DNA from 2 places in the Bradyrhizobium sp. LMG 9283 genome. Region 2 is predicted to be linked to the other one. Evidence: riboswitches for the same ligand, from Rfam matches in the RefSeq annotation. Region 2 holds a riboswitch; the other holds the start of a gene.
What was found. Region 2 has a riboswitch for glycine ahead of gcvT (glycine cleavage system aminomethyltransferase GcvT). Riboswitches for the same ligand answer to the same signal wherever they lie in the genome.
Positions count from the first base shown of each region.

Region 1: linked by a shared signal. The riboswitch ahead of P6U29_RS17065 (D-amino acid dehydrogenase) and the one ahead of gcvT (glycine cleavage system aminomethyltransferase GcvT) in region 2 are both predicted to bind glycine.

Region 1 covers NZ_CP120691.1:3,652,207-3,667,253, forward strand. The annotation lists gene P6U29_RS17035 (amidase) at 1-302, opposite strand, end outside; gene P6U29_RS17040 (M20 aminoacylase family protein) at 295-1,467, opposite strand; gene P6U29_RS17045 (M81 family metallopeptidase) at 1,481-2,986, opposite strand; gene P6U29_RS17050 (ABC transporter ATP-binding protein) at 3,284-4,933, opposite strand; gene P6U29_RS17055 (ABC transporter permease) at 5,091-5,978, opposite strand; gene P6U29_RS17060 (ABC transporter permease) at 5,998-6,939, opposite strand; gene P6U29_RS17065 (D-amino acid dehydrogenase) at 7,116-8,417, opposite strand; glycine riboswitch at 8,482-8,586, opposite strand; glycine riboswitch at 8,590-8,694, opposite strand; gene P6U29_RS17070 (M20/M25/M40 family metallo-hydrolase) at 8,897-10,027, opposite strand; gene P6U29_RS17075 (ABC transporter substrate-binding protein) at 10,297-11,907, shown strand; gene P6U29_RS17080 (glycosyltransferase family 39 protein) at 12,140-13,732, shown strand; gene P6U29_RS17085 (hypothetical protein) at 13,742-13,882, opposite strand; gene P6U29_RS17090 (multidrug effflux MFS transporter) at 13,937-15,047, opposite strand, start outside.
Region 2 covers NZ_CP120691.1:3,494,061-3,509,107, reverse strand. The annotation lists gene P6U29_RS16310 (NADP-dependent isocitrate dehydrogenase) at 1-631, shown strand, start outside; gene alaS (alanine--tRNA ligase) at 766-3,447, opposite strand; glycine riboswitch at 3,667-3,757, shown strand; gene gcvT (glycine cleavage system aminomethyltransferase GcvT) at 3,903-5,048, shown strand; gene gcvH (glycine cleavage system protein GcvH) at 5,059-5,427, shown strand; gene gcvP (aminomethyl-transferring glycine dehydrogenase) at 5,445-8,312, shown strand; gene P6U29_RS16285 (hypothetical protein) at 8,486-8,926, opposite strand; gene P6U29_RS16280 (hypothetical protein) at 9,515-10,513, opposite strand; gene P6U29_RS16275 (hypothetical protein) at 10,524-11,507, opposite strand; gene recA (recombinase RecA) at 11,614-12,702, opposite strand; gene P6U29_RS16265 (hypothetical protein) at 12,906-13,079, shown strand; gene P6U29_RS16260 (hypothetical protein) at 13,346-13,516, shown strand; gene P6U29_RS16255 (DUF2798 domain-containing protein) at 14,179-14,487, opposite strand; gene P6U29_RS16250 (hypothetical protein) at 14,756-14,944, shown strand.

The DNA.
Region 1 (15,047 bases), 160 kb from region 2:
AGCGGCACCGGCACGCCCTTGGTCGCGATGTTGTCCTTCACCGTGACAGGCACGCCGTCGAGCGCGCCGGACGGCTCGCCGCCGCTCCAGCGCGCGGTCGAGGCCTTGGCGGCCTCGCGCGCGCCGTCGGGGTCGAATGCATAGAGCGCCTTGAGGTGCGGTTCCCACGCCGCGACATGCGCGAGCACGTCCTCCAGCACCTCGCTCGGCGAGAACTGTTTTGCGCGATAGCCCGCGATCAGATCGACCGCGGACAGATCGTGCAGCGAGGTGACCGCGTCCTCGGCGCTTTTTTTATGCATTGCCACCCACCGGCATGCGCGTCTCGATGATGCGGGCGAACATGCTGGCGCCGATCGGCAGGATCTTGTCGTCGAGCACGAAGCCGGGATTGTGCACGGGCACCGAGCCGTCATGGCCGACCCAGAAATAGGCGCCGGGAACGGTCTGCAGCATGTCGGCAAAATCCTCGCTCCCCATCTTCGGCTGGGCGCGCGTGATCACGTTGGCGGGATCGACGATCGTGCGGGCGACCTCCTCGACCACCTTGGACTGCTCGACCTGGTTGACCAGAACACCGAACGTATCGCGGATGTCGGCTTCGATCGTGCACTGGAACGCAGCCGCGATGCCGGCACAGATCGTGCGGATGCGTTCAGCGACCAGGGCGCGGACTTCATCCGAGAAGGTGCGGATGGTGCCGCACAGGTGCGCGTCGCCGGGGATGACGTTGTAGGCGGAGCCGGCATGGATCTGCGTGATCGAGATGACGGCGGCCTGCAGCGGCTCGACGTTACGGCTGACGATGGTCTGAATCGCCTGCGCCAGCGTGGTCGCGATGATCACCGCGTCCTTGGAGCGCTCGGGCATCGCGCCATGCGCGCCATAGCCGGTGATGCGGAGGTCGAAGAAGTCGGCGCTGGCCATCGCCGGTCCGGGCAGGATCGCGATCTCGCCATGGTTGAGGTCGGGCGCGTTGTGCAGGCCGTAAAGCTCGTCGCAGGGAAATTTCTCGAACAGGCCGTCCTTGATCATGGCGCGGGCGCCGCCGAGGCCTTCCTCGGCCGGCTGGAAGATCAGGTGCACGGTGCCGTCGAAGTTCCGGGTCTCGGCGAGATAGCGCGCGGTGCCGAGCAGCATGGTGGTGTGGCCGTCATGGCCGCAGCCGTGGAAGCGGCCGGGGATTTTCGAGCTCCATTTCAGATTGGTGTTCTCTTCCATCGGCAGCGCGTCCATATCGGCGCGGAGGCCGATGCGCTTGCTGCCCGTGCCCTTGCCCTTGATGACGCCGACCACGCCGGTGCCGCCGAGGCCACGATGCACCTCGATGCCCCAGCTCTTCAGCTTGTCGGCGACGATGCCGGAGGTGCGCACCTCCTCGAAGCCGATCTCGGGATGGGCGTGGAGGTCGCGCCTGATGGCGGTGAGTTCGTCGGCATAGCCGTCGATGCGGTCGATCGTGGGCATGTGTCCTGTCCGGTTAGCGTGAAGGAGGGTTGAAAGCGGGGCCGTTCGGCTTGATGCGGATGCCCGGCCGCAGGCGCGTCCAAGGCAGGGTAGCCGTGTCGGCCGGCATCGCGCCGGGCGCGGCGCAGATCATCAGCTTTTCCGCGATCGGTTCGAAATCGGCACGGAAATGTACCGAGCTCTTGTTGACGAGGATCTTCTCTCGCGTCGGCTCGATGCCGACATAGCGGTACATCGCCTGGTCGGCGAGCTGGGCCTTGTGCGAAGAAACGACCACGCGAACGTCGCCGATGCGCAAGGCTGCGGAGGGACCCATCTCCATCTCGCGGCCGCCATAGTAGGGGCCGGGCGCGATGAAGCGGCCGTCGGAGAGCTGTTCGACCACAAAGGTCTCGCGATAGGGCTCGTCACCGGGAATGCCCGACTTGCCGCCGAGCGACAGCGTCACGGTCGCGCCGACGCCGGCCGCATGCGCGGCCTTCGCCGAGACCGGATCGTAAATTGCGCCGGTCGCGGCGCTCGCCTTGTTGCGCACCAGCGCGCGCAGCATGCCCGTGGTGTCGGAATCGCCGCCGGCGCCGGGATTGTCCTGGGTATCGGCAATGATGATCGGCTTGCTTGCGTTCTTGGAAAGCTCCATCGCATGGCGCACGCCATCGTCGGGCGTCCAGATCTTGCCGTCGAAATCGTCCTCATGGCTTTCGATGAGCTTCACCATCGCATCCGCTGCACGGTCGGCATCGGCTTGCGTCTTGCCATAGGCGAACACGCTCGGGCCGCAATGGCGGAAATCTGCAGCGGGGAAGCCGGGCGCGAAGGACAGGGTCGGAACGGCATCGCCCTCCAGCGTGGCGAGCTTCTCGTAGATGCCCTTGGTCGGCTGGTCGTTGGTGCATTGCCAGCTGATAGGGATCAGGAACGGCAATTGCCGGAAAGCCTTTGCGAAGCGCTGCTTCGTCTTTAGCAGCAGCGCCAGATGCCGTGCGGAGGCGCGGCCGGTCTCGGCCATGTCGACGTGGGGATAAGTGCGGTAGGCGATCAGCGCGTCGGCCTGCGCGATCATCTCGGGCGTGACGTTGGCGTGGAGATCGAGGCTCGTGACCAGCGGAACATCCTTGCCGATGATGCGGCGCACGCGCGCCAGGATCTCGCCTTCGCCGTCGTCGAGATGCTCCGTCACCATGGCGCCGTGCAGGTCAAGATAGACCGCATCGATCGGCCCGGCGGCTGCGATGCCGTCGACCATCACCTTCACGATGCGCTCGAAGGCGTCCTTGGTGACATGCGCCGACGGGCTCGCCCCGCAGGCGATGGTCGGGATGAGTTCCCAGCCGTTCGCCACGGCGCTGTCGACGAAGCCGGCAAGGCCGACATTGATGCGGCGCATCACCTTCAAGACGTCGGCACCTTCAGTCATCGCCGGCCAGCCGCCGCCATGCTGGAAGTCCGCGAACGTCGCCTTGGTCGGAGCGAAGGTGTTGGTCTCGTGCAGGAAGCCGCCGACGGCGATGCGTGTCATCAATTCAAGTCCCAGGCAATCAGAGTGCGTGACGTTAGCCTTGGCCTTGCGAGGAGGGCAAGGCGGGAAGCAATCGCGCTGCGCATAGGGTCAAGACGTTTTGGGAATGCTGCGGATGCGATCCCCTTGTGAGCGGCGACCCTTCCACATTCTCAGTGTCGTCCGCGCGAACGCGGGGACCCATCACCCCAGGGAGAAGTTTGGCGAAGACTCTTCGTTCGATATTCCCACTACCCGCAAGTGATAGATCACGCGGTATGGGTCCCGGCGTTCGCCGGGACGACACCGAACGTGGAGCTACAGGCTCGCTGCCACGCCTTCCGCCACCGGCCGGAAATTCGCAAAGTCCCAGCTGCGCCCCGGTGCCGCATCCAGCAACGCCTTGGTGTAGGCCTCCTTCGGATGCGTCAGCACTTCGGCGGCGGGGCCCTGCTCGACGACGCGGCCATGCTGCATCACCACGACCTCGTCGCAGATCTGCGCGGCGACGCGCAGGTCGTGGGTGATGAACAGGATCGCGATGCCGAGCCGCTTCTGGATCTCATCGAGCAGTTCCAGCACCTGCGCCTGCACCGAGACGTCGAGCGCGGAAACCGCTTCGTCCGCGACCAGCACGTCGGGATCGAGCGCAAGGGCGCGGGCGATCGCGATGCGCTGGCGCTGGCCGCCGGAGAACTGGTGCGGATAGCGCGACACCGCATCAGCCGGCAGGCCGACGAGCTCGAGCAGCTCGCGCGCTCGCTTCATCGCATCGGCGTGCGCGACGCCGTAATTGATCGGGCCCTCCGCGATGCTTTCTCCGACGGTGACGCGCGGGTTGAGCGAGCGGTAGGGATCCTGGAACACGATCTGGATCTTCTGCCGGTGCGGCTGGAGCAGGCGGCGCGAGATGTCGGCGATCTCGCGGCCGGCAAGGCGCACGCCGCCCGAGGTCGGATCGATCAGGCGGACGATGCAGCGCGCGACCGTCGACTTGCCCGAGCCGCTTTCGCCGACGATGCCGAGGGTACGGCCCTTGCGCAGCGTCAGCGTGACCTTGTCGGCGGCGACGACCTCACGGCCTTTGCCGAAGAAGGCGCGCTCCTTGTAGACCTTGCTGAGCTCGTTGGCTTCCAGCACGATCGGCTCGCGGCTCTCCTCGCGCGGCTGTCGCGGCACCAGGCTCGGCACCGAGGCGAGCAAGTTGCGGGTATACTCCATGGTGGGGTTGCGCAGCACGGTCTCGAGCGGCCCGGTCTCGACCAGGCGGCCTTGCCGCATCACCGCGACGCGATCGGCGATCTCGGCGACCACGCCCATGTCATGGGTGATGAACAGCACGGCAGTGCCGTGATCGCGCTGAAGGTCGCGGATCAGGGTCAGGATCTGCTTCTGCGTGGTGACATCGAGCGCGGTGGTCGGCTCGTCCGCGATCAAGAGCTTCGGCTCCAGCACCAGCGCCATCGCGATCATGATGCGCTGGCGCTGACCGCCGGAGAGGCGGTGCGGATAGGAGGCGAAGATGCGCTCGACCTGGGGCAGGCGAACCTGCTCCATCATGTCGAGGATGCGCTTTTTGCGCGCCTTCGCGTCGAGATCGGTATGGGCGCGCAGCACCTCGTCGATCTGGCGGCCGACCGGCACCACCGGATTGAGCGCGGTCATCGGCTCCTGGAAGATCATGGCCATCTGCGTCGCGCGCAGCTGGCGCAGCCGGCGGTCGGTCGCGGTGAGCAGCTCTTCGCCGACCAGCTTGATGCTGCCGCCGGTGGGAACCAGCGTGCCCTTCGGCAGCAGGCCCATCGTGGTGAGCGAGGTCACCGACTTGCCTGAGCCGCTTTCGCCGACGAGGCACAGCGTCTCGCGCTCGCGCACCTGGATCGAGATGCCGTCGATGATGTTGGCGCCTTTCGGCTTCTTGCCGACGGAAACGACGAGGTTGTTGATGTCGAGAACGGTGTTGGTCATTAGGTCACTCCGTCGTCATTGCGAGGAGCCCGCGACAAAATTGCAAAGCAATTTTGCGCTGGCGACGAAGCAATCCAGAGATATGTCCGCGGACGCAGACTGGATTGCTTCGCTTCGCTCGCAATGACGGAACAAGGGGCTAGGCCGGCGAGACAAATCACTTCCCCTCCCGCTGCTTCATGCGCGGATCGAGGGCGTCGCGGGCGGCATCGCCGATCAGGTTGATGCTGAGGATGGCGATCGAGAGCAAAAGGCCCGGCCAGAAGATCAACGAGGGCTTGATCTGGAAGTATTGGCGGCCCTCGGCCATGATGTTGCCCCAGGTCGGCGTCTCCGGCGAGATGCCGGCGCCGAGGAAGGAGAGGATCGCCTCGGTGAGGATCGCGGAGGCGCAGACATAGGTGCCTTGGACGATCAGCGGCGCGATCGTGTTCGGCATCAGATGCCGCCACATGATCTTCGGCAGGCTGGAGCCGACCGAGATCGCGGCCTCGACGTAAGGCTCCTCGCGCGCCGACAGCACGACGGAGCGGACCAATCGCGCCACGCGCGGGATCTCCGGAATGGTGATCGCGATCAGCACGGTCCAGATGCTGGCGCCGGACAGCGACACCACGGCGATCGCGAGCAGGATGCTCGGCATCGCCATCAGGCCGTCCATCACGCGCATCAGGACGGAATCGACCAGCTTGAAGAAGCCGGAGACGAGGCCGATCACGAGCCCGATGGCGATCGACAGGATCGCTGAGCCGATGCCGATCAGAAGCGAGATGCGGCCGCCATAGATCACGCGCGACAAGAGATCGCGTCCGTAAGCGTCGGTGCCGAGCAGGAATTGCGCCGAGGACGGCTTCAATCGCTGCGACGGCGCGAGCTGGATCGGATCATGCGGCGCGATCAGCGGCGCGACGATCGAGACCACCACGATGAGGGCGAGCAGGACCGTCGCCGTGGCGATGATTGGCGTCGAGGTGAGGAATCCGAAGCGCGGCCGCAGTGGCGACGTGATCGGAATGGACGACTGCGGAAGGGTATCGACCGACATGTGTGTTCTTATCCTTGCCTCAGTACCGGATCCGGGGATCGAGCAGGGTGTAGGCGACGTCGATGAGGAGATTGACGACGACATAGATCAGCGACGTCAGCAGGATCATCGCCTGGATCACCGGATAGTCGCGCGCCAGCACCGCATCCACGGTGAGGCGGCCGATGCCGGGGATGTTGAACACGCTCTCGGTGACGACGACGCCGGAGATCAGCAGCGCAAAGCCGGTGCCGATCACGGTGATCACGGGTACCGCGGCGTTGCGCAGCGCATGGCGCATCATCACCGCGACCTCGTTGATGCCCTTCGCACGCGCCGTTCGCACGTAATCCTCGCCGAGCACGTCGAGCATCGCCGCGCGCGTCATGCGCGCGATCAACGCGATGTAGATGAAGGACAATGCGCAGGTCGGCAGGATCATGCGCTCGAAGAACGGACCGAAGCCGTTAAAGATGCTGCGGAAGCCCTGCACCGGCACCCACCGCAACTCGATCGCGAAGACCTCGATCAGGACATAGCCGACCACGAACACCGGCACCGAGAAGCCGAGCACGGACAGGCCCATCACGAAGCGATCGATCCAGGTGCCGTGCTTCCAGGCCGCGATCACTCCCAAGGGAACGGCGACGACCACGGCGAGGATGATGGTCGACAGCGCGATCGAGATCGACGGCTCGACGCGCTGACCGATCATCTTCATCACCGGCAGGTTGGAGATCAGCGAGGTCCCGAGGTCGCCGTGCAGCAGCTTGTTCACCCAGGTGATGAACTGCACGATCAGCGGCTCGTTGAGGCCGAGCGAGGTGCGGATGCGCTCGAGCCGTTCCGGCGTCGCGTTGTCGCCGGCGAGAATCGCGGCGGGATCGCCGGGCGTCAGCCGCAGCAGCAGGAACACGAACAGCGCGACGACGCCCATCACGGGCACCGCGGCCAGAACGCGGCGAATAAGATAACCCAGCATGCACCTATCTCCGGCTGCGGAACTTGTGGCGCCTCGAGGCGCCCGTGAATTCTGTCGTGTCTATCATGCCTATCACTTGGACTGAAAAGGCCGCCCGGAGACGCCGTTCTCGGGGCAAATTGTGTGCCAAGGGCTGCGCTGTAGCAAGAGGCGGGCATGTCCCCGAAATCGTCCACTCAGGATGCATGTCGCAGTTCATGTTCAACCCCAAGTGAAGGCACGCTCGGCGGCGCATTGAGCCCGCGCCAGCCGTCGATGGTCTGGGCAATCATCTGCGCCGTCGCCGCCGACAGAGTCCAGCCGAGATGGCCGTGGCCGGTGTTGAAGAACACGCCCGGTATCCGCCCTGCGCGCACGACCGGCATCATGTTCGGCATCATCGGGCGCAGCCCCGCCCACGGCACGACGCGCGACGTTTCGACGGCGGGGAAGTTGCTGCGCACCCAGTCGATCAGCGGCTGCACGCGGTCGGCGCGGATGTCGCGATTGAAATCGTTGAACTCGGCGGTGCCGGCGACGCGAAAGCGATCGGCCCCGAGCCGGCTGGTAACGATCTTGGCTGCCTCGTCCAGCAGGCTCACGGTCGGAGTGGCGTTGCGGCTGTCGGCGGTGTCGAGCTGCACGGTGATCGAGTAGCCTTTCACCGGATAGACGTTGACGCGCTCGTCGAGCAGGGCAGCGAAATGACGGCTCGCAACGCCCGCGCAGACCACGACGCCGTCCGCCTTCAGCATGCCGCGCGGGGATGTGGCTGCATCGCTCGCGGCAAGATCCGCCCAGCCGAGGACGAAGCCGCCGCCGGCACGCGCGATCGAATCGATGTTGACTTCGTGGATGAAGGTCGCGCCACGCCGCTTGCAGGCTTCCGCCAGCCCGCGGGTGAACTTGTGGATATCGCCGGTCGCATCCGACGGCGTGTAGAAGCCGCCATAATAGTCCCTGCGCAGTGTCGGCTCGATCGCGCGGATTTCCTCCGGCGTCACCGGGCGGCGGTCGAGACCGCCTTCCTGCAGCAGGGCATTGACGCGCAGACCGGATTCAAAGCCGGCCTTGTCACGGTAGATGTGGAGGATGCCGCGGCGTTCGACATCGAAGTCGATTCCTTCGCGCGCAGCGATGTCGAACAGATGCCTGCGTGCTTCGATCGCGAGCCGCGTGGTCTCAATCGTGTTGGCCCGGTAGTTGCCGATGTTGGCGACGAACTCGCTCACCCAGGAATATTTGTGCCAGTTGGGCCGTGGGTTCATCAGCAGCGGCGCGTCCCGCCGGAACATCCAGCGCAGACCTTTCAGGATCGTCGCAGTGCTGTTCCAGACCTCGGCATTCGATGCGGAGAGCTGTCCGCCATTGGCGAAGGACGTCTCCATCGCAGCGTAGCGGTGCTTATCGAGCACCGTCACCTCAAAACCGCGTTCGAGCAGGGCATAGGCAGTCGTCACGCCGGTGATGCCGGCGCCGATGATGGCGATATGGGTCATGGCAGGCTTTGTCCCGTGAGTTAGGATTGGCTGACCGCCGGCCAAAGGCCGTTGGCGGCGCCCCATCTGTCACGGTACCTGAGAGCTTGATCCACTGCGGCTCCTGCAGCGGACTATCCCCTTCGGTGGACATCACGATCGACTTCAATCGTGCGGTCTCTCTCCAGATCGTCCTGACGAAACGGTCCTTTTGCCTGAGAGTTTCCGGGGCGGTTGCTCCGTCGGCGCCGCAACGAAAGCTGAAAGCCTTCGTTGCGATCTCTCCCGCATCGTCGCGTGGACGGCCGAGCAGTACGATACGCCTCATTTTTGGACAAGGCTAAATTTCGACCGCGATTGCCAATGCATTGTGCAGTGCGAAGTTGGAAGCCGAGTCATTCCGGGCGCGCGCAGCGCGACCGGGAATCTCGAGATTCTATGGTGCGCAATTGCGCACCATAGTTCGATGCTGTCGCATCGCCCCGGAATGACGAGTGTTACTACTCCAGCGTCGCCAGCAATCCCGCCATCAGGCGCCCACGCTCGACCAGGCTATCGATCTCGATGAACTCCTCCAGCGTGTGGCCATTGCCGCCGCGCACGCCGAGACCGTCGAGCGTGGGGATTCCCATCGCGCCGGTGAAGTTGCCGTCGGAGCCGCCGCCGGAGCTTGCATGCGGTAATTCCGCGCCGAGGGATTTGGCGATGCCGCGCGCCTTTTCATACAGCGCCATGGTGCCGGCATCCGGCTCCCAGACTGGCCGCGTCACGCCGCGCGTCACCTTGAAGGTGACGTCGTTGTTGGTGCCCGACAGCGCCAGCATCCGCTCGACACCGCGGTCGAGATCGGCCTGACGCTTGGCCATCGACAGCGCTTCGCCTGTCGCGGTCGTGGCAACGCAATTGACCCATTGGCCGCCGTGGACGACGCCGACCGAGAAGGTGCAATCCTCCGTCGTCATCGCGTCGATCGCGAGGATCTGCCGCGCCATCTCGCGGATCGCCGAACGTCCCGCCGACAGCGTCGCGCCGGCGTGGCTCGGCCGTCCCGTCGCCTCGAGATTGAAGCGTGCGATGGCGTAACGTCCGGTGGTGACGCCGTTGTCGGCGCGGCCGGGCTCCGGCACCAGCACGTATTTGTTGCGTGCGGCTTCCGCCTCGATGATGTCGCGCGTGGAGGGCGTGCCGACTTCCTCATCCGGCGTGAACAGCACCGTGACCGGCAGCGGCGTCGTGAACGACGCGCGCGCCAGCTGGCGGATCGCTTCCAGCGATAGATAATTTCCGCCCTTCATGTCGTAGATGCCGGGCCCGTAGCACTTGTTGCCCTCGCGCCGCCATTTCAGCTTCTCGATGGTGCCGACCGGGTGAACGGTATCCATGTGTCCGGCGATCAGGATTCCCGGCTCTCCCTGCTTCGGATGGGGAAAGCGCGCGCGGATGACGCCGCCAAAGCCCTGGCGGCCGGCGATGCGCTCGATCGTCGCACCCATGATCGCCATATCCCGCGCTGCGATATCGAGCATGCGGTTCACCGCGTTCGGGTCCCAGGTCGGGCTCTCGCATTCCACCCAGGTGCGCAGGCCCTCGAGCATGGCCTCGGAATCGAAGGGAAGATTGGCTGGATTCATCTTAATGTCTCTCAAGCTGCGAAAGATGGAACGCGCATTGCATCAGCGCGGGGCAGGACAAGCGGAGAGCGTTGTAGAGCTAAACTGATCTTTGTGGAGCCCGTGCGCGCGCCGCGAGGGCTTGCGACGAAACCGGATTGACGCGCTCAACACTGTCTGCAAGTCTCGAAAAGATAAAGGCATTGCATGAAGTTAGTTCATCCAATGAACGAGCCGCATGCTCAATCAATAGCCTGCCTTTGAACAGTTTCACGTCAGGAGAACCTTCTATGTTCCACTTCACGCGCCGGGGGCCTCGCGCATTCGCCTCCAAACTTGCGCTGTCGGTCGTCGCGCTTTCGACCGCGCTGGCTTCGCCAGTGCTTGCGGCCGGCAAGACCCTCACGGCGGTGATGCATTCGGATCTGCGCATCATCGATCCGATCTTCACCACGGCCTACATCACGCGTGACCATGGCTACATGGTTTACGACACGCTGGTCGCAACGGATTCGAATTTCAAGATCCAGCCGCAGATGGCGGACTGGAAGATCTCCGACGACAAGCTCACCTACACTTTCACCCTGCGCGAGGGCCTGAAGTGGCATGACGGCACGCCGGTGACGGCGGAGGACTGCGTCGCCTCGCTGAAGCGCTGGGCTGCGGTCGACGGCATGGGCCAGAAGCTCATGGACTTCACCGCGAGCATCGAGGCGACCGACGCCAAGACCATCACCTTGAAGCTGAAAGAGCCCTACGGCCTGGTGCTCGACTCCATCGGCAAGCCGTCCTCGCGCGTCGCTTTCATGATGCCGAAGCGCCTTGCGGAGACGCCGCCGGACAAGCAGATCCCGGAACAGATCGGCTCGGGTCCGTTCAAGTTCGTGCAGGGCGAATTCCAGCCGGGCGTGAAGGCGGTCTATGTCAAGAACACCGACTACGTGCCGCGCAAGGAGCCGGCGAGCTGGACCTCTGGCGGCAAGGTGGTGAAGGTGGACCGCGTCGAGTGGATCACCATGCCGGACTCGCAGACCGCGGTGAACGCGCTGCAGTCGGGCGACATCGATTTCATGGAAAATCTGCCTTACGACATGCTGCCGGTGCTGGAAGCGAACAAGGAGCTCACGATCGAGGTCTCCAATAAGTTCGGTTTCCAGACCCTCGGCCGCATGAACTTCCTCTATCCGCCGTTCGACAACGTGAAGGTGCGTCGGGCCGCCTTGCTGGCGATGAACCAGAAGGACGTTCTCGATGCGCTGGTCGGCAATGCGAAGTATCAGAAGATCTGTGGTGCCTTCTTCGTGTGTGGCACGCCGCTGGCGACCGAGGTTGGTGCCGAGACCCTCGTCAAGGGCAACGGCATGGCCGAAGCGAAGAAGGCGCTCGCCGAATCCGGCTATGACGGCACCCCGGTCGTGATCATGGCCCCTGGCGACGTCACGACGCTGAAGGCGCAGCCGATCGTTGCGGCCCAACTTCTGCGCGAGGCCGGCTTCAAGGTCGACCTTCAAGCGACCGACTGGCAGACGGTGGTGAGCCGCCGCGCCAGCCAGAAGCCGCCGAAGGAGGGCGGCTGGAACATGTTCTTTACCAACTGGGTCGCGGCCGATGTCTCCAACCCGATCGCCAATCTCTCGATCGGCGGCCAGGGCAAGAAGGGCGGCTGGTTCGGCTGGGCGGAGGACGCCAAGATCGAGCAGCTCAAGGACGCGTTCGTCCGCGCACCCTCGCTCGACGAGCAGAAGAAGATCGCGGCTGACATCCAGAAGGAAGCTTATGAGCAGGTCATCTACATCCCGCTCGGGCAGTACCTCCTGCCGAGCGGCTGGCGCAAATCGCTGACCGGTGTGCTCGACGGTCCGGCGACGCCGCTCTTCTGGAACATTGACAAGTCGGAGTAAGCGGGGGGCATCCTCGCCGCCTTTACCCCGATCACTATGCGGCGCCGCTGATATCAGCGGCGCCGCTGCTTTTTCTTGGCCCGGCGTCGGCTCAGAAGGCGCGGGGCTTTTAACCCTTCCAATGTCCAATCATTGCTATTTGTTTCAATCTTGAAATAGATGTCTCGTCCTCACGTATCATTTTCCCTTCTTCAATCTGCTTCCCGTGCCGATCGATTTTCCATTCCAGGCGATGGCCGAACGGTCCGATCGCGCACCGGCGCGTTGGCGACGGCCTTTCCTGCGTTGGCTCGATGGCGTCGAGGCGGGCTGGGCCGTGCCGCTTCTCATCGCCTGCTTCGTGGCGATCTGGATGCTCTATCTGGCGATTGCCTATGCCGGCGGTGGCCTGCACCCTGATACCCTCGAAGCCTGGACGTTGGGGCGGGATTTCGCCTGGGGCTATCACAAGCATCCGCCGCTGATGGGTTGGGTTGCCGCTGGCTGGACCTCCGTCTTCCCGCTCAGCGACTGGTCGTTGCAGTTGATGGCGATGGCCAATGCCGGCCTTGCACTGATCTTCGTCGACCGGATCGCCCGGCAATTCGTGACCGGACACAAGCGCATCCTGGTGCTCTTGCTCCTGATGCTGACGCCGGCCTATCAATTTCATGCCCAGCGCTTCAATGCCAATTCGGTGCTGCTGGCGACTTGGCCGCTGGCAACCTGGTGCTTCCTGCGCGCATTCGAGACGCGCGCCTGGCCGTGGGCGATCGCGGTAGGATGTACGACCGCGCTGGCGATGGTCGGCAAATATTATTCGATTTTTCTCGTCGCGAGCTTCGCATTTGCCGCGCTGGCGCACCCGGCGCGGCGCGCCTATTTCAGCTCCGCTTCGCCATGGATTTCGGTCGTCGTCGGGCTCGCGGCGCTGGCGCCTCACGTTTATTGGCTCGCGACCACGGGCGCGTCGACCTTCACCTACGCGTTGGCGCACGCCAACGGCAACGTCGCGAGCTCACTCGGCGAGGCGAGAAACTTTTTGCTGGGGCTGGCGGCGGCGATCAGCATATCGGCCGTGCTCTGGGTGCTGATCGCAGGAACGCGCTTGAAGCAGTTTCCCGCCGACTTCGTGGCCATGAGCCCGGGCCTGCGGCTACTGTTCTACGTCACGATTGGCACGATCGTGCTGCCGGTGCTGACGTCGCTTCTCATCGGCACCGATCTGCCGTCGCTGTGGGCCTTGCAGGGACTGTTCCTGTTCGCCGTTCTCGTGGTCTGCGGCGCGAGCTATCCGATCGAGCGCTTCCACACGGTGAACCTCACAGTGATCGTTGCCGGCGCTGCGCTCGCCGCCGTCCTGATCGCAGCGCCGATCCATGCCACCTATCGCAACAATCACGGCTATGAAGAGGGACGGAATTTTTACGCGCAGGCGGCCAGCGAGTTGACGCGCGAGTGGCGCGAGCAGACCGGTGAGCCGCTGAGCGCGGTCAGCGGCGACGACGCGCTTGCCTTCGCGACCGCGTTCTACAGCCCTGATCATCCGCATTACGCGCGGCCGTTCGAATACCAATACACTTGGGGCCTGCCGCGCAAAAAGACGCTGGACCGCGGCTGGGCCGCACTCTGTTTTCGCGGGCAGGAATATTGCAACCGCTGGATCGAACGGGTGTCCGCCCGCGGTGGGCATTTCGTCAGGCGCGAATTCACCGTGCGGGCCTCCCTGTGGGGCCAGCCTGGTTTATCTCGAGAGGTGATCTTGCTGATGGCGCTCCCCGAGGGAGGCCCGCTGCCGGCCAGCGCTGCGGATGATTTCAGCGCCAGCCGGCGAGGCACCGAATAGGCTTCGTGTTCAGCAGTGGCTGTCGCGCACCTGCTCGAGCCCCTCGCTCGCAAGAGGCGTGGTGAATGGCGCCTGCTCAGCGCGCGGTTCGGAACGTTCCGTCTTCTGCCGTTCTACCTCGCCTTGCCCTTCGCGGTGTTCCAGTTCCATTGCAGCATCCTCTAGAATTGCTGCAGGACAACATCGCGGCCGCCGCGTGGTTCCTTAGCCGACGGGACGATGATGCGGCTTGAACAGCCGTCCCTTCTCCACCACCAGCACGATCGCAAGCGCAGCGAGCGTCGACAGGAAGAAGCCGACGGAGAATGGCAGCAGCGTGCCGTCGAAGCTCTGTCCGATCGCCATGCCGACCACGATTCCGATCAGCGTCGTGATCGAGCCGTAGAGCGAGGAGGCGGTGCCGGCGATGTGGCCCTGCGGCTCCATGGCGAGCGCGGTGAAGTTCGCGACCATCATGCCGAATGAGAACATCATCAGGGCGGAGAGCACCATGAACAGGGCAAGCGGCAGCACGCCGAGAATTTCCGTCAGCAGCATCACGGCGGCGACGATCGTGTAGAGCGCCAGCGCCCCGTGCGAGATCACGCGCATGCCGAGCCGCCCGACCAGCCTCGCATTGAGGAACCCGGCGATCGCAGTGCCGGCCGCAATCGCGGCGAAGGCCAGCGGGAAGTAGTGGCCGAGGTGATAGATGCCGGTGAAGACCTGCTGGGCGCAGAAGACATAGGCGAACAGTGCGCCGATGATGCTGCCGGCCGCCGTGGCATAGCCGATGGTCTGGCGATTGGTCACGGTCTGGCGGAAGGCCGCGAGCACGTCGGCGGGCGCCAGCGACCTGCGCTCGGACTCGGGAAGGGTTTCAGGCAGCCGCAGCACGCACCACGCGAGCGCGAGCAGGCCGTAGAGCATCAGCACCACGAAGATGCCGCGCCACGCCGTCACCAGCAGCACCGCCTGTCCGAACGAGGGGGCGACCACGGGCACCGCGATGAACACCATCATCGCGAGCGACATCACGCTCGCCATGCGGCGGCCGACATAGCAGTCGCGCACGATCGAGGTCGCGATCACGCGCGTCGCCGAGGTGCCGAGCCCCTGGAGCGCACGCGCCAGCAGCAGCGTCTCGAACGAGGGCGCCGCGACCGCCAGCACGCTCGCCACCGCATAGACTGCCATGCCGCCGAGCAGCACCGGCCGGCGGCCGAAGCGGTCCGACAGGGGTCCCATGACGAACTGGCCGGCACCGAAGCCGATCAGGAAGGTCGACAACACCAGCTGAAGATGGTTCGCGACGGGAATCTTGAAGGCGGTGCCG
Region 2 (15,047 bases):
CAACTACGGCCTGCTCCGTAATTATCCGGTGTACCTGTCGACCAAGAACACGATCCTCAAGGTCTATGACGGCCGCTTCAAGGACATCTTCCAGGACATCTTCGACCGCGAGTTCAAGAAGGAATTCGACGCCAAGGGCCTGACCTACGAGCACCGCCTGATCGACGACATGGTGGCTTCGGCGCTGAAATGGTCCGGCGGCTATGTCTGGGCTTGTAAGAACTACGACGGCGACGTGCAGTCCGACACGGTGGCGCAAGGTTACGGCTCGCTCGGCCTGATGACCTCGGTGCTGCTCACCCCCGACGGCAAGACCGTCGAGGCCGAAGCCGCCCACGGCACGGTCACCCGCCATTACCGCGAGCACCAGAAGGGCAAGGAGACCTCGACCAACTCGATCGCCTCGATCTTCGCCTGGACGCGTGGCCTCGCCCACCGCGCCAAGCTCGACAACAATGCCGAGCTCGCGAAGTTCGCGGCCACGCTGGAGAAGGTCTGCGTCGACACCGTCGAGGCCGGTTACATGACCAAGGACCTCGCGCTCTTGGTCGGCGCCGACCAGCGCTGGCTCTCCACCACCGGCTTCCTCGACAAGGTCGCGGAGAACCTGACCAAGGCGCTGGCGGCGTAAGCCGTCCGCGATTGCGCCCGGTTAGGGCAGACATCAAAAGGGCCGCGCCCAAGCGCGGCCCTTTTCTTTTGTCGCGCTACGCGCGGAGATGCGACCATGTCGATCGCATTGGGGCGAACGGTGCTAGAGGCGCCTTACGCGCTCGCCATCGCTTTCTCGATCGCGCTCAATGCCTCGGACGCCTTGGCGCCGTCAGGGCCGCCGGCCTGGGCCATGTCGGGCCGGCCGCCGCCGCCCTTGCCGCCGAGCGCTTCGGAGGCGATGCGAACGAGGTTCACGGCGTTGAAGCGCGCGGTGAGATCCTGCGTGACGCCGACCACGACGCCGGCCTTGCCGTCCTCGGTGACGCCGACGATGGCGACGACGCCGGAGCCGATCTGCTTCTTGCCGTCGTCGGCCAGGCTCTTGAGATCCTTCATCTCAATGCCCTCTACCGCGCGCGCCATCAGCTTGACGTCGCCGACCTCGCGCACGCCCGCGGCGGCGCCATTGCTGCCGGCAGCAGCGCCACCGCCCATCGCCAGCTTCTTGCGGGCGTCGGAGAGCTCGCGCTCGAGCTTCTTGCGCTCCTCCATCAGCGCGGCGATGCGCGCCGGCACGTCGTCGAGGGAGGTGCGTAGCTCGTTCGCCGCGGTCTTCGCCAGCGCCATGGTCTCGTTGGCATGCCTGCGCGCGTAATTGCCGGTCAGCGCCTCGATGCGCCGCACGCCGGAGGCGACCGCGCTTTCGCTCGTCAGCGTGATCAGGCCGATATCGCCGGTGCGCCTCACATGGGTGCCGCCACAGAGCTCGACCGACCAGCCGAGCGCGTTGGCGCCGCGCTCGCGCGCGGTCTTGCCCATCGAGACGACGCGGACCTCGTCACCATACTTTTCGCCGAACAGCGCGCGCGCCCCCGCTTCCCGCGCCTCATCGACGCCCATCACGCGGGTGGTGACCTCGTCGTTCTCCAGCACCACATCGTTGGCGATGTCCTCGACGCGAGCGAGCTCCTCGGCCGTGATCGGCTTCGGATGCACGAAGTCGAAGCGCAGCCGGTCGGGTGCGACCAGCGAGCCGCGCTGGGCGATGTGGTCGCCGAGCACCTGGCGCAGCGCCTCGTGGATCAGATGCGTCGCCGAGTGATGCGCGCGGATCGAGGAGCGGCGCGAATGATCGACTTCGAGCTGCAGGGCAGCGCCGAGCTTCAGCTCCCCACTCTCCACCGTGCCGATGTGAACGAAGAGATCGCCGAGCTTCTTCTGCGTGTCGGTGACGCGGAATTTGAGTCCGCCCTCGCCCGTGAGCACGCCGGTGTCGCCGACCTGGCCGCCGGACTCCGCATAGAACGGCGTCTGGTTGAGCACGATCGAACCCGTCTCGCCGGCCTTGAGGCTGGCGACTTCCCGGCCGTCCTTGACCAGCGCGGACACCACGCCCTCGGCGCTCTCGGTCTCGTAGCCGAGGAATTCAGTTGCACCAAGCTTCTCGCGCAGCGGGAACCAGATCGCCTCGCTTGCCGCCTCGCCCGAGCCTTTCCAGGACTCGCGCGCCTTGGCCTTCTGGCGCTCCATCGCATCCGAGAAGGCCGCCTGGTCGACGCCGATGCCGCGCGACTTCAGCGCGTCCTGCGTCAGGTCGAGCGGGAAGCCATAGGTGTCATACAGCGTGAAGGCGACGTCGCCATCGAACATGTCGCCCTTCTTCAGACCTGCGCTCTTCTCGTCAAGAATGGCCAAGCCACGCGAAAGAGTTTTCCGGAAGCGGGTCTCTTCCAGCCGCAGCGTTTCCTCGATCAGCTTTTCCGCGCGCATCAGCTCAGGGTAAGCCTGGCCCATCTCGCGCACGAGCGCCCAGACCAGGCGGTGCATCAAGGGCTCTTTCGCACCCAGCAGCTGCGCATGGCGCATCGCGCGGCGCATGATCCGGCGCAGCACGTAGCCGCGGCCCTCGTTCGAAGGCAAGACGCCGTCGGAGACGAGGAAGGCCGAGGAGCGCAGGTGATCGGCGATGACGCGGAACGAGGCCGCATTCTGCTCGTTCGGCCCGCTGCCGAGTGCGGACGCCGTGGCATCGACCAGGTTGCGGAACAGATCGGTCTCGAACACGCTCTCGACGCCCTGCAGGATGCAAGCCATGCGCTCCAGGCCCATGCCGGTGTCGATCGAGGGACGCGGCAAGCCCACGCGCTCCTCCTTCGTCACCTGCTCGTACTGCATGAACACGAGATTCCAGAATTCGAGGAAGCGGTCGCCGTCCTCTTCCGGCGAGCCCGGAGGCCCGCCCCAGATGTGCTCGCCGCGGTCGATGAAGATCTCCGAGCACGGGCCGCACGGACCGGTGTCGCCCATCGCCCAGAAATTGTCCGAAGTCGGGATGCGGATGATGCGGTCGTCGGAGAAGCCCGCGATCTTCTTCCAAAGGCCCGCCGCCTCGTCGTCGGTGTGGTAGACCGTGACGAGCAGCTTGTCCTTCTTCAGCCCGAACTCGGATGTGATCAGCTTCCAGGCGAGCTCGATCACGCGCTCCTTGAAATAGTCGCCGAACGAGAAATTGCCGAGCATCTCAAAGAAGGTGAGATGACGCGCGGTGTAGCCGACATTGTCGAGGTCGTTGTGCTTGCCGCCGGCGCGCACGCATTTCTGCGAGGTGGTGGCGCGCTGATACGGACGCTTCTCGACGCCCGTGAAGACGTTCTTGAACTGCACCATGCCGGCATTGGTGAACATCAACGTCGGGTCGTTGCGCGGCACGAGTGGCGAGGACGGCACGATCTCGTGGCCGTTCTCGGCAAAGAAGTTCAGAAAGGTCGACCTGATCTCGTTGACGCCGCTCATGTTCATCCAATCGGGTGTGCTTGGGCCCGCTGCCGCCGTCCAAACCGGAAATTAGGCTGATATCTGCGGGCCAAAGCGCTTTTAGACAAGGCCAGCTTCGCTGTCCAGAAACTGTGCAAGGAGATCAGAGGGTTGCCGCAGCCGCGCAATCCCGTTGAAAGGCGCGAGTGTCGCGTTGACAGGCTTGGCCGCCCTGTGGTCTCTACCTATCTGTATCGTACGGCCACGTCGGGAGAGACCGGCTTTAGGCAGCCGGCGCCGAAGGAGCAACCGCCCCGGAAACTCTCAGGCAAAAGGACCGCGTGGCTTTGACAGCATCTGGAAAGAGGCGCCGACGGGCTTAAGACCCGGACTGCGTCCGCCGACGGGATAATACTCTCAGGCACAGCGACAGATGGGGCTTCGACTGGTGTCCATCGGGGAATCCTCCCCGGGAACCGCCGAGGGCCCCTTAGATGCTAGCGCACAACCAAGACTCCCTGAAACGTACGCCTCTCTACGACCTCCACGTGTCCCTGGGCGGCAAGATGGTGCCGTTCGCGGGCTATGACATGCCCGTGCAGTACCCCGCGGGCGTCCTGAAGGAGCACCTCCATACCCGAGCCTCTGCCGGTCTGTTCGACGTCTCCCATATGGGCCAGATCGCGCTGCGGCCGAAATCCGGGAGGATCGAGGACGCTGCCCGCGCGCTGGAACGGCTGGTGCCGCAGGATATCATGGCGATCGCGCCGGGGCGGCAGCGCTACGCCCAGTTCACCAATGCGGACGGCGGCATTCTCGACGATCTCATGGTCGCCAATTTCGGCGATCACCTGTTCCTGGTCGTCAACGCCGCCTGCAAGGACGCCGACGAGGCCCATCTGCGCGCGAATCTGTCCGACGACTGCGTCATCGATTCGCTGGAAGGCCGCGCGCTGATCGCGCTGCAGGGCCCGAAGGCGGAAGCGGTGCTGGCGAAATTATGCGTAGAGGCCCCGGCCATGAAGTTCATGGACGCCGGCCCGCATGACGTCGCCGGCATCAAGTGCTTCGTCTCGCGTTCCGGCTACACAGGCGAGGACGGCTTTGAGATCTCGGTTCCCGCCGCCGACGCCGAACGCCTCGCCAAGACGCTGCTGGAAAATCCTGACGTGCTGCCGATCGGTCTAGGCGCCCGCGACAGCCTGCGGCTGGAAGCCGGGCTCTGCCTGTACGGCCACGACATCGACACCACGACCACGCCGGTCGAAGCCGCGCTGGAATGGTCGGTGCAGAAGAGCCGCCGCACGGGTGGCGCCCGCGCCGGCGGTTTCCCCGGCGCGGAAAAGATTCTCGCGCACTTCGATGGCGGCGCATCCCGCCGCCGCGTCGGCCTGCGTGCTGAGGGCCGCGCCCCGGTGCGCGAAGGCGCGCTGCTGTTTGCGGACGATACGGGTGGCGAGCCGATCGGAAAAGTCACCTCGGGCGGGTTCGGCCCGAGCCTGAGCGCGCCGGTGGCGATGGGCTATGTGCCCACGAATTTGAGCGCGCTCGGCACAAAGCTCTTCGCCGAAGTGCGCGGCCAGCGACTGCCGCTTGCGGTCGCCGCCATGCCCTTCGTGAAAAACACTTACAAGCGCTGAGGACTCCACAATGACCATGACACTGTACACTTCCGACCATGAATGGCTCGCCATCGACGGCGACACCGCCACGGTCGGCATTACCGACTACGCGCAGCAGCAGCTCGGCGATGTCGTGTTCGTCGAATTGCCCAAAGTCGGCCGCAGCTTGAAGAAGGCGGAAGCCGCCGCCGTCGTGGAATCGGTGAAGGCCGCCTCCGACGTCTATGCCCCGATCTCTGGCGAAGTGCTCGCGAGCAACGATGCCTTGGCCGCCGAGCCGGCGCTGGTCAATTCGGATGCGCAGGGCGCGGCCTGGTTCTTCAAGATCAAGATTGCCGACAAGAGCGAGCTCGGCGGCCTCATGGATGAAACCGCCTACAAGGCGCATACGGCTTAACGGCGATGGAGCAAGGGATGACCGCGCACCGTAAATCCAGCGGCGACACCGCCGCCAGTTTCGTTCGCCGCCACATCGGCCCGTCGGCGCGCGATGTCACCGCAATGTTAGAGGCCGTCGGCGCCAAGAGTGTGGACGCGCTGATGGCAGAGACGCTGCCGGCCTCGATCCGGCAGGCCGCTCCGCTCGATCTCGGCAAGCCGCTCAGCGAAACCGAGGCGATCGCGCATATGGCCGAGCTCGCGCGAGAGAACCAGGTCTTCACCTCGCTGATTGGCCAGGGCTATTCGGGCACCGTCCTGCCCGCGGTGATCCAGCGCAACATCCTGGAGAACCCGGCGTGGTACACGGCCTATACGCCCTACCAGCCCGAGATCAGCCAGGGCCGGCTGGAGGCGCTGTTCAACTTCCAGACCATGATCTGCGACCTCACCGGGCTCGATGTCGCCAATGCGTCGCTGCTTGATGAGGCCACGGCGGCGGCCGAAGCCATGGCGCTCGCCGAGCGGCACTCGCAGGTCAAGGCGAAAGCCTTCTTCGTCGACAAGGACGTGCATCCGCAGACGCTGGCGGTGATGCGCACCCGCGCCGAGCCGCTGGGCTGGAACCTGATCATCGGCGATCCCCTCACCGATCTCGACAAGAGCGACGTGCTCGGTGCGCTGCTGCAATATCCGGGTTCTTCCGGCGCGGTGCGCGACCTCAGGCCTGCGATCGCGGCGCTGAAGGCCAAGGGCGCGCTCGCGATCGTCGCCGCCGACCTGCTGGCGCTGACGCTGCTTGCTTCGCCCGGCGAGTTAGGTGCCGACATTGCGATCGGCTCGGCACAGCGCTTCGGCGTGCCGATGGGCTATGGCGGCCCGCACGCGGCCTATATGGCGGTGCGCGATGCGCTGAAGCGCTCGCTGCCCGGCCGCATCGTCGGCCTCTCCGTGGACTCACGCGGCGCGCCTGCCTATCGTCTCGCGCTGCAGACCCGCGAGCAGCACATCCGCCGCGAGAAGGCGACCTCCAACATCTGCACCGCGCAGGTGCTGCTCGCCGTGATCGCCTCGATGTATGCGGTCTATCACGGCCCCGAAGGCCTCACGCAGATCGCGCGCAACGTGCATCGTCGCACCGCCGTGCTCGCCAGCGGTCTGCGCAAGCTCGGCTTTGCACCGCAGGCCGACAGCTTCTTCGATACGATCAGCGTCGATGCCGCCGCCAAGCGCCCCGAGATCCTCGCGCGCGCGGCGGCCGAAAAGGTCAATCTCGGCATCGGTGATACGGCACTGCGTATCGCACTGGACGAGACCACAACGCCGGCGACGGTCGAAGCGGTCTGGCGCGCGTTTGGCGGCACTCTTGCCTATGCCGAGATCGATGCGGAGACGCGCGAGGCGCTGCCGGAGGCGCTGAAGCGCAGCACCGCTTTCCTCACTCATCCCGTCTTCCATGCGCATCGCTCGGAGACCGAGATGCTGCGCTACATGCGCAAGCTCAGCGATCGCGACCTCGCGCTCGACCGTGCCATGATCCCGCTGGGATCCTGCACCATGAAGCTGAACGCGACCACCGAAATGATGCCGCTGACCTGGCCGGAATTCGGCTCGCTGCATCCCTTTGCTCCGCGCGAGCAGGCTAGGGGTTACCACGCGCTGTTCGCGCGGCTGGAAAAATGGCTGTGCGACATCACCGGCTATGATGCGATCTCGCTGCAGCCGAATTCGGGTGCGCAGGGCGAATATGCCGGGCTGCTCGCGATCCGCGGCTATCATGCCGCACGCGGAGAGAGCCATCGCAAGATCTGTCTGATCCCCTCCTCCGCCCACGGCACCAACCCGGCCTCGGCCGCGATGGTCGGCATGGAGGTGGTGGTGGTCGCCTGCGAGAAGAACGGCGACGTCGACGTCAATGATCTCCGCGCCAAGGCGGAGAAGCATTCCAACGACCTCGCCGCGGTCATGATCACCTATCCCTCGACGCATGGCGTGTTCGAGGAACACATCCGCGAGATCTGCGACATCGTGCACAGCCATGGCGGCCAGGTCTATCTCGACGGCGCCAACCTCAACGCGCAGGTCGGCCTTAGCAGGCCCGGCGATTACGGCGCCGACGTCAGCCATCTCAACCTGCACAAGACCTTCTGCATCCCGCATGGCGGCGGCGGCCCCGGCATGGGCCCGATCGGCGTCAAGGCGCATCTCGCCCCGTTCCTGCCGGGCCATCCGGCGACGCACGCGGACGCTCCGGTCGGCCCGATCTCGGCCGCGCCGTTCGGCTCGGCCTCGATCCTCACCATCTCCTACATCTACATCCTGATGATGGGCGGTGAAGGCCTGAAGCGCGCCACCGAGATCGCGATCCTCAACGCCAATTACATCGCAGCGCGCCTCGATCCGCACTTCCCGGTGCTCTACAAGAACGCGAAGGGCCGCGTCGCGCATGAATGCATCGTCGATCCGCGTCCGCTGAAGACGACATCCGGCGTCACGGTCGACGACATCGCAAAACGCCTCATCGATTACGGCTTCCACGCCCCGACCATGAGCTTCCCGGTGCCGGGCACGCTGATGATCGAGCCGACCGAATCGGAATCGAAGGCGGAGCTGGATCGCTTCTGCGATGCCATGATCGCGATCCGCAAGGAAATCGCCGAGGTCGAATCCGGCCGCTTTGAGATCGCGGCCTCGCCGCTGCGTCACGCCCCGCACACGGTGCACGACATCGCAGATGACGACTGGAAGCGCGCCTACACCCGCAGTGAGGGCTGCTTCCCCGACGGCGTCTCGCGCACCGACAAGTACTGGTCTCCGGTCGGCCGTGTCGACAACGTCTACGGCGACCGCAATTTGGTGTGCTCGTGCCCGCCGGTGAGCGATTACGCGCAAGCTGCGGAGTAATGTCGCGACGGAGGTCTCGTAGGGTGGGTTAGCGGGCGGCTGCGCGAAGCGCGGTCCGCTCGCGTAACCCACCACTTCTATTTCCGCGGAGATGAACCGTGGTGGATTACGCCGTGCGAACTGCGCTTTGCGCAGTCGCAGGGCTAATCCACCCTACAAACCTGAAGACGTACCTAAGGTTCAACCAGCAATCGGCTTTCGCGATCCCATCGCCAGAGCCGTTCGTTGGTGAGTTCAGTACCGCCCCACCAACGTTTGATCGGGTTGTGGCGCCACATGTCGTCTTCGCGGGCGAGAAGTGAACGCCCGAGTTCAGTCAGCGTGACCTTCCACTCGCTCCTGCCGAAGTAACGATCCTCGTTGTCGAACGCCGGATCGCCCAACAAGACCGGCGGCACCGAATGTTCTCCAAGATCGAGCAGGGCATCGCCCGCGTCGTTTTTGTCGAACACATTGCGAAGCCATCTCGCGTGTTCGACGAGCCTCGGGTCGGTGTGCCCGTCGTTCACGAAGTCCAGCAAATCCATTTCGCTGGCACCGAGTCCCGTGATGCTGTCCGGAAGCTCTTCCAGCATTGCAATGAGTGCCGATCGAAGTCTCGGCAGGATCATCATCCGTCATCAGCAGATCGAAACAGGGTTGTGGCGTGTCAGCCCGATAGGCTCGCCAAGCGCGGCTTGCCGTCACCAAATGGTTCTCGGTCACCTTGAAGGCCGACAGTTTCCATTTTGCGACAGACTCCGGAGCATAGTTCGCAACGGTGTCGTCCGTATGCACCAGGCTCAGCTTCGTCGTGATCTCCCTGTAGGGACGAAGCAGGTCGAGCAGCCAGACGAGCACGAGTTGATCGTTCGGCCACGGGTCGGCCCACACTTCGATCGAGTCGAACTTCTCGCAGAGCTGAAAGAAACCAATGTCCGACGAGCCGAAGCCCATCAGCCAATTTCGCTCCACGCCGTCGAGCCAATGATCGCCTCTTCTGGAATGCTTCGCGGAACGTGGCTCCAGCCCCATCGCGAGTTCCTCCTCGGACGGCAATTGGCCCCGAACGAAGCGCGGAGAAAAGCTGAGGGCGATATTCGCCAAGTTAGAGCCGCCGAGCACGGCGGCCGCTCCATAGTTCGTTCCCAGAATCAGGTGTGACAAGATCGTCTCTCAAAATTGATGCGCAATACGGGAGCACACTGAGCGATACGCATGCGTCAGTCAGGCGCAATCAAGAACCGGCTTTCGCGATCCCACCGCCAGAGCCGCTCGCTGGTGAGAAGCGTTCCACCCCACCAGCGCGTGATCGGATTATAGCGGCAGAAATCCTCTTCTCCTGCCAACACCGCCCTCCCGAGATCAGTGAGCGACAAGCGGGACTGCTTGTATCGTGCATGACGCAGAGCATCCTCATGCATGTCGAGCGAGAATGGCCCCTCCTCCAGTCCTGATACAGCCGGCACCGGACATCGCGCGAGCCCATCAAGCAGCGTCCCGACTTCCCAGTAGTCGAAAACGCGCCGCTCGTTGCGTTTCTGATGACCCGGGAACACGTCGACAGGCTGCACTTCGCCCGGCGCGATCAATTCCAGGATCCGCGTTTCCGTTGCTCCAACACCGGTTGTGATGCCCGGAAGCTCTTCGAGCAGGTCAACGACATGTCGCTCAAGCTGCGGCAGCAGGCTCAAGTCGGCCTTGAGCAGATCGAACCAGGCCTGCGGCGTCGCCGCGCGATAGGCCCGCCATGCGCGGCCAACCAGCTCGAGGCAGTCTTGCGTGGGCTTAATGGCCGGCGGCTTTATCTTCGCAAGGCGCTCTGGCCCCACATCCCCGACGGCAATGCCTACATGGCGTAACGCGAGCTTGGAGACAGCCGCTCTTTCACTGCGACAATGGTCGAGTAGCCACAGCAGAACCAATTGCGCATTCGGCTCTGGTCCCGGCCACAATTCGACCGATTCGCATCCCAAGAGCAGCTCGATTACTCCAAGCCCCTTCACGCCCCATTCTTCGAGCCGCCAGGATGGTGTGTCGTCCAGCCAATGAAGGCCGTGCGGCTGCGTTGTACGCGGCGCAAAGAACGCCTCAAGCTCGGCATCGGACGGCAGCGGCCCCCACACGAGCCGGCGCTCGATTGCGATCACGAGGTCGGCAAGGCCGGCGCGTTGTATCGCGCCGGCGGCGGACGAGTCTGTTGTCACAATGAGCCGCGTCATGCCGGTGGCCTCAAGTCTTCGTCAAAACAGGGCCGTAGCGCCACAGCCGATCGTTGGTCAGATGCGTGCCGCCCCACCAACGGTCGATCGGGTTATGGCGGCTGAAGTCTTCCTTGCCCGCCATAACTGCTTTGCCGAATTCCGTCAGCGACAACCGGCTCCGTGAATACGCCACCTGGCGTGCAGGCAGATTCTGCTGAGGGATCGTGCGAAGCTCATCGTCAAGTCCGGCCACCGCGGGCCTTGGACCGAGCGCGAGCCCCTGGAGCAGCCACCCAAGCTCCCATTCGTTAAAGACCGGCGTGCGGCGGAGCGAGCGGAGATGGAAGAGTGCGCTCGTTCCCTCATAACCGCGTGCGATGAGCTCCAGGAAGCGGATCTCCGTTGCACCGAGTCCCGTCGAAGCTGAGGGGAGCTCCGCCAACAGATCGATCAAGGCCGGCCTTAGCATCAGCAGAGCACTCAGGTCCCGATGAACGAGCTCGGCGCACCTCTCGGGCGTCGGCGCAGCGTAGGCCTGCCAAGCCATGCTTGCCGTTTCGAGTTCATCTGTGGTCACGCGAAGGGCGGGAATATGGGGAAGCGATTTGGCAATAGACGTCGGCTCCTCGGTGATGAGATCGAAAGCAATCAGACGTAACTTCGCCTTGCTCGCAATCTCTGGATGGGAGCAGAGATAATCGAGGAGCCAGATCAGCTGGAGCTGATCATTAGGATTCCGATCAAACCACAATTCGACGACGTCGTAGGCCTGACAGAACGCGACCAGAGAGAGATGTCTTCGCTCTTTGGCGGCCTGGGACCAGCGTCCAACGTAGTCAAACCAATGCCAGCCTGGCTTTACTGTCCCCGAGCGGGCACCGACATAAGCTGCAAGTTCGTCGAGAGGCAGAGGCCCGTCAACAAGACGGAATGTGAATGGGATGACGACTTCGGCGAGACCCGAGCGTATGAGATCGAAGCCTGATAAACTCGTCAGAATCACAGGCTTCATCGCACCACCTGATCACCACACCGCCAAAACGAAACGGGCACCGAAGACGTCGGCAACTCAACGTCCTCAGCGCCCGCTCCTCGCGAAACTCTTTGCGCGGTAAGGCTTACTCCTCCGCCGGCTCCTCGCCGTCGGCGTCGCGCTCCGGCGTGCCGGCCAGGATCTGCTCGGCGATCAGGCCGGAGTTCTGGCGGATCGCGGTCTCGATCTTGGCGGTGATGTCAGGGTTGCCCTTCAAAAACGCCTTGGCGTTCTCGCGGCCCTGGCCGAGGCGTTGGCTGTCATAGGAGAACCAGGCACCGGACTTCTCCACGATGCCGGCCTTCACGCCGAGATCGAGGATCTCGCCCATCTTGGAGACGCCTTCGCCGTACATGATGTCGAACTCGACCTGCTTGAACGGCGGCGCCAGCTTGTTCTTGACCACCTTGACGCGGGTGGTGTTGCCGACCACCTCGTCGCGCTCCTTGATCGCGCCGATGCGGCGGATGTCGAGACGGACGGAGGCGTAGAATTTCAGCGCATTGCCGCCGGTCGTGGTTTCCGGCGAGCCATACATCACGCCGATCTTCATGCGGATCTGGTTGATGAAGATCACCATGGTGTTGGACTTGTTGATGGAGGCCGTCAGCTTGCGCAGCGCCTGGCTCATCAGGCGGGCCTGCAGGCCCGGCAGCGCATCGCCCATCTCGCCCTCGAGCTCGGCCTTCGGCACCAGCGCCGCGACCGAATCGACCACCAGAACGTCGACGGCGCCCGAGCGCACCAAGGTGTCGCAGATCTCCAGCGCCTGCTCACCGGTGTCGGGCTGCGAGATCAGGAGCTCGTCGATGTTGACGCCCAGCTTGCGGGCATAGACCGGATCGAGCGCGTGCTCGGCGTCGATGAAGGCGCAGATGCCGCCCTTCTTCTGAGCTTCCGCCACCGTATGCAGCGCCAGCGTGGTCTTGCCCGAGGATTCCGGCCCGTAGATCTCGACGATGCGCCCTTTGGGCAGGCCGCCGATACCGAGCGCGATATCGAGCCCGAGCGAGCCGGAGGACACCGCCTCGATGTCCATGGACCGGTCGTTCTTGCCGAGCTTCATCACAGAGCCCTTACCGAACTGGCGCTCGATCTGAGAGAGCGCGGCGGCCAGAGCTTTACTCTTGTCCATGGAAGATCCTTCGACGATACGCAGGGCAGTTGCGGACATTGGGTCGTGCTCCTTATGGCGAGGATTCGCTAGGGGGACAAACGATTGAGAGGCAGCTCGGCGATAAAAGCAATGTACCCTATTTGTTCTAGGTTCGCAATATGTTCTTTGCGAATTGTGGTGCCTGTAATTGCCCCCAATATCCTAAGTTGTTTTGCGTCCCTTAGTCTGTGGTATAATCGTTCCATTCGGGGAACGCTGCCATGGACTACCGCGCGTACATCCTTGACGATGGCGGGCGCATCATCGGCGTGCACGAGCTGGATTGCGCCGACGACGAAGAGGCCAAACAGAAAGCAGCCCAATTACTGGATGGAAATGACCTTGAAGTCTGGCACCGAGAACGCCGCGTGGCCCGATTGAAGCACCATAATTGAAGCACCATAATTGAAGCACCATACAAGGCAGTAAGGCCGCCTCAAGAGGCGGCCCCTCAATGCGATCGACGGCGATGGCCGGCATTCTAGCGTGCTGGGTTAATTTCTGGTTGGCCCACTTTGCTCTGGGTGCACAACTGAACAGACGTCACAACCCGCATCAAGGACGCGCGCGCCGTCATATTTCCGTAATCCTGCGGCACCGAACCTTTTCACGGTCTCCGGCCTTCTGGGGGATGGGGCCGCAACTCTGGGGACCGTAACTCATGACGGACGACAACAGGCACCACGATACGATCAGGCGCAATCCGCTGCTGGAGGCAGCGCGCGAGGAGATGGTGAAGTTCGAGCGCAGGGAAAACCAATTCCGCAAGAAGGACCGCGAAGAGCGCGCCGCCGAGCTCCATCTTCCGCTGAATGAGATCAAGGTCCACTAGGCTCCGCCAGGACCGGCTTCCGGAGCGAGCTGGGCCTCGCCCCGCGATGCGGCAGTAGACGGCCGGTCCAAGGGGCGGGTCGCCTGATCTCGATCCGGCATCGCGGGTCGGGCTGCATGGCCGCAAAGGCGGGCGCGCGGACGGTTAAGGTATCTAAATACTACCCGTAAGCTATTGGTCGATCAATGAAATTGCAAAGCAGCCTACTGTGCATGGGGTTGTTTTCCAATTTTCTGAAAGTCGCGGTGCGCCCAGCGCCCTCCATCGGAGGGCACCCCCCGCCGTTCCCCAGCGCACGTAGCCGTCTACAGCACCGCCAGCAGCACCAGGCCAATCACCAGCACGACGAAGCCAGCCGCCGTCGCGGCGGCGAATGACCGCTCTACGTTATCCATGATGCCACCCCGTTTTCGGCGCGCCACGTTTCCCCCATGGCTGCGCTGAACGGGTAAGATCTTGCCGACGCGTGTGTCCGCAGTGGTGCGAACGGATGTCGAAATTGGGACCGGTGCGGGGCCTGTCTGCGGCCTTTCGATCGCGACCTTCACGGCGGACGATCCGGCCAGCCGCCAGACCAGGACAGATCCGAACGCGCCGCCTGTCAGGCTGCCGTAAGCTGAGCCGGCTAGGTTCGCCCGGCTATGGTGTTGCAGCCCAGCACCTCAGCCTCCAATAACTCTCTGCCCCGCTTGGCTCTCCCCAGGCGGGGCCTTTTCATGCCTGCTGGCGGCGCGCGGGTCGCGCTCCTCCTGGGTCAGGCGCAGCGAGAAGGCGCGGATCGCGGGCGCTGCCAACAGCACGACCGGCAGCATCGCGGCCCATGCGATCAGCCACGATACCATCCAGTGCCGAACGAAGATCATCGGGCTGCCTGCAGGAAAGCTGGCGATCCCTGCCGCGACCAGCGAGGTCAGTCCGGACTGGATGATGCCGAACACGAAATGAGAGTAGCGGCGGGGAATGCCGAGCATGAGGCGTCCACGGTTGCTTGCCGTCATCAGGCAAGCAAGGCACATGCCGTCACCTCGAGGGGCTCTGGAATCCCACCCTGCAGGCACGCCCTGCTCGGCACCCGGATGCGCTTGGACGGAGTCGAGGAACTCTGTTCATGGTCGGAGAACCACGGAGTACCAGCGCCAATCACGCAATTCGCGGCTTGCGGCGGATTTTGCTTGTCTCTGGAATATTGTGACGCCCAACATGTTTGCAGGCATGGAAGGTGAATCGTGGGAGGTGACCATGAATCACAGGGGCGTCGAGTTCACCGTGGCCAAGACGGCGATTCCCGGAGTCTGGCAGTGGCAATTCCGCATCGGCGACGAGGTCAAGACCGGCAAGACCGAGACGAAGATTGACCTGCTGGCGATCCGGCGCGTGCAGCTGCGCATCGATCGGGAGCTGAAGGCGATCGAGCGAAAGACGGCCTGAACCGGCCGGGTGAGATCGGTAGCTGCGTGGGGCCCTCACGCGCCGCAGCGCGCCACGGGGTTTTCTGAGGTTTGTCCGTAGCCGCCCGGAATTGATCTGACGG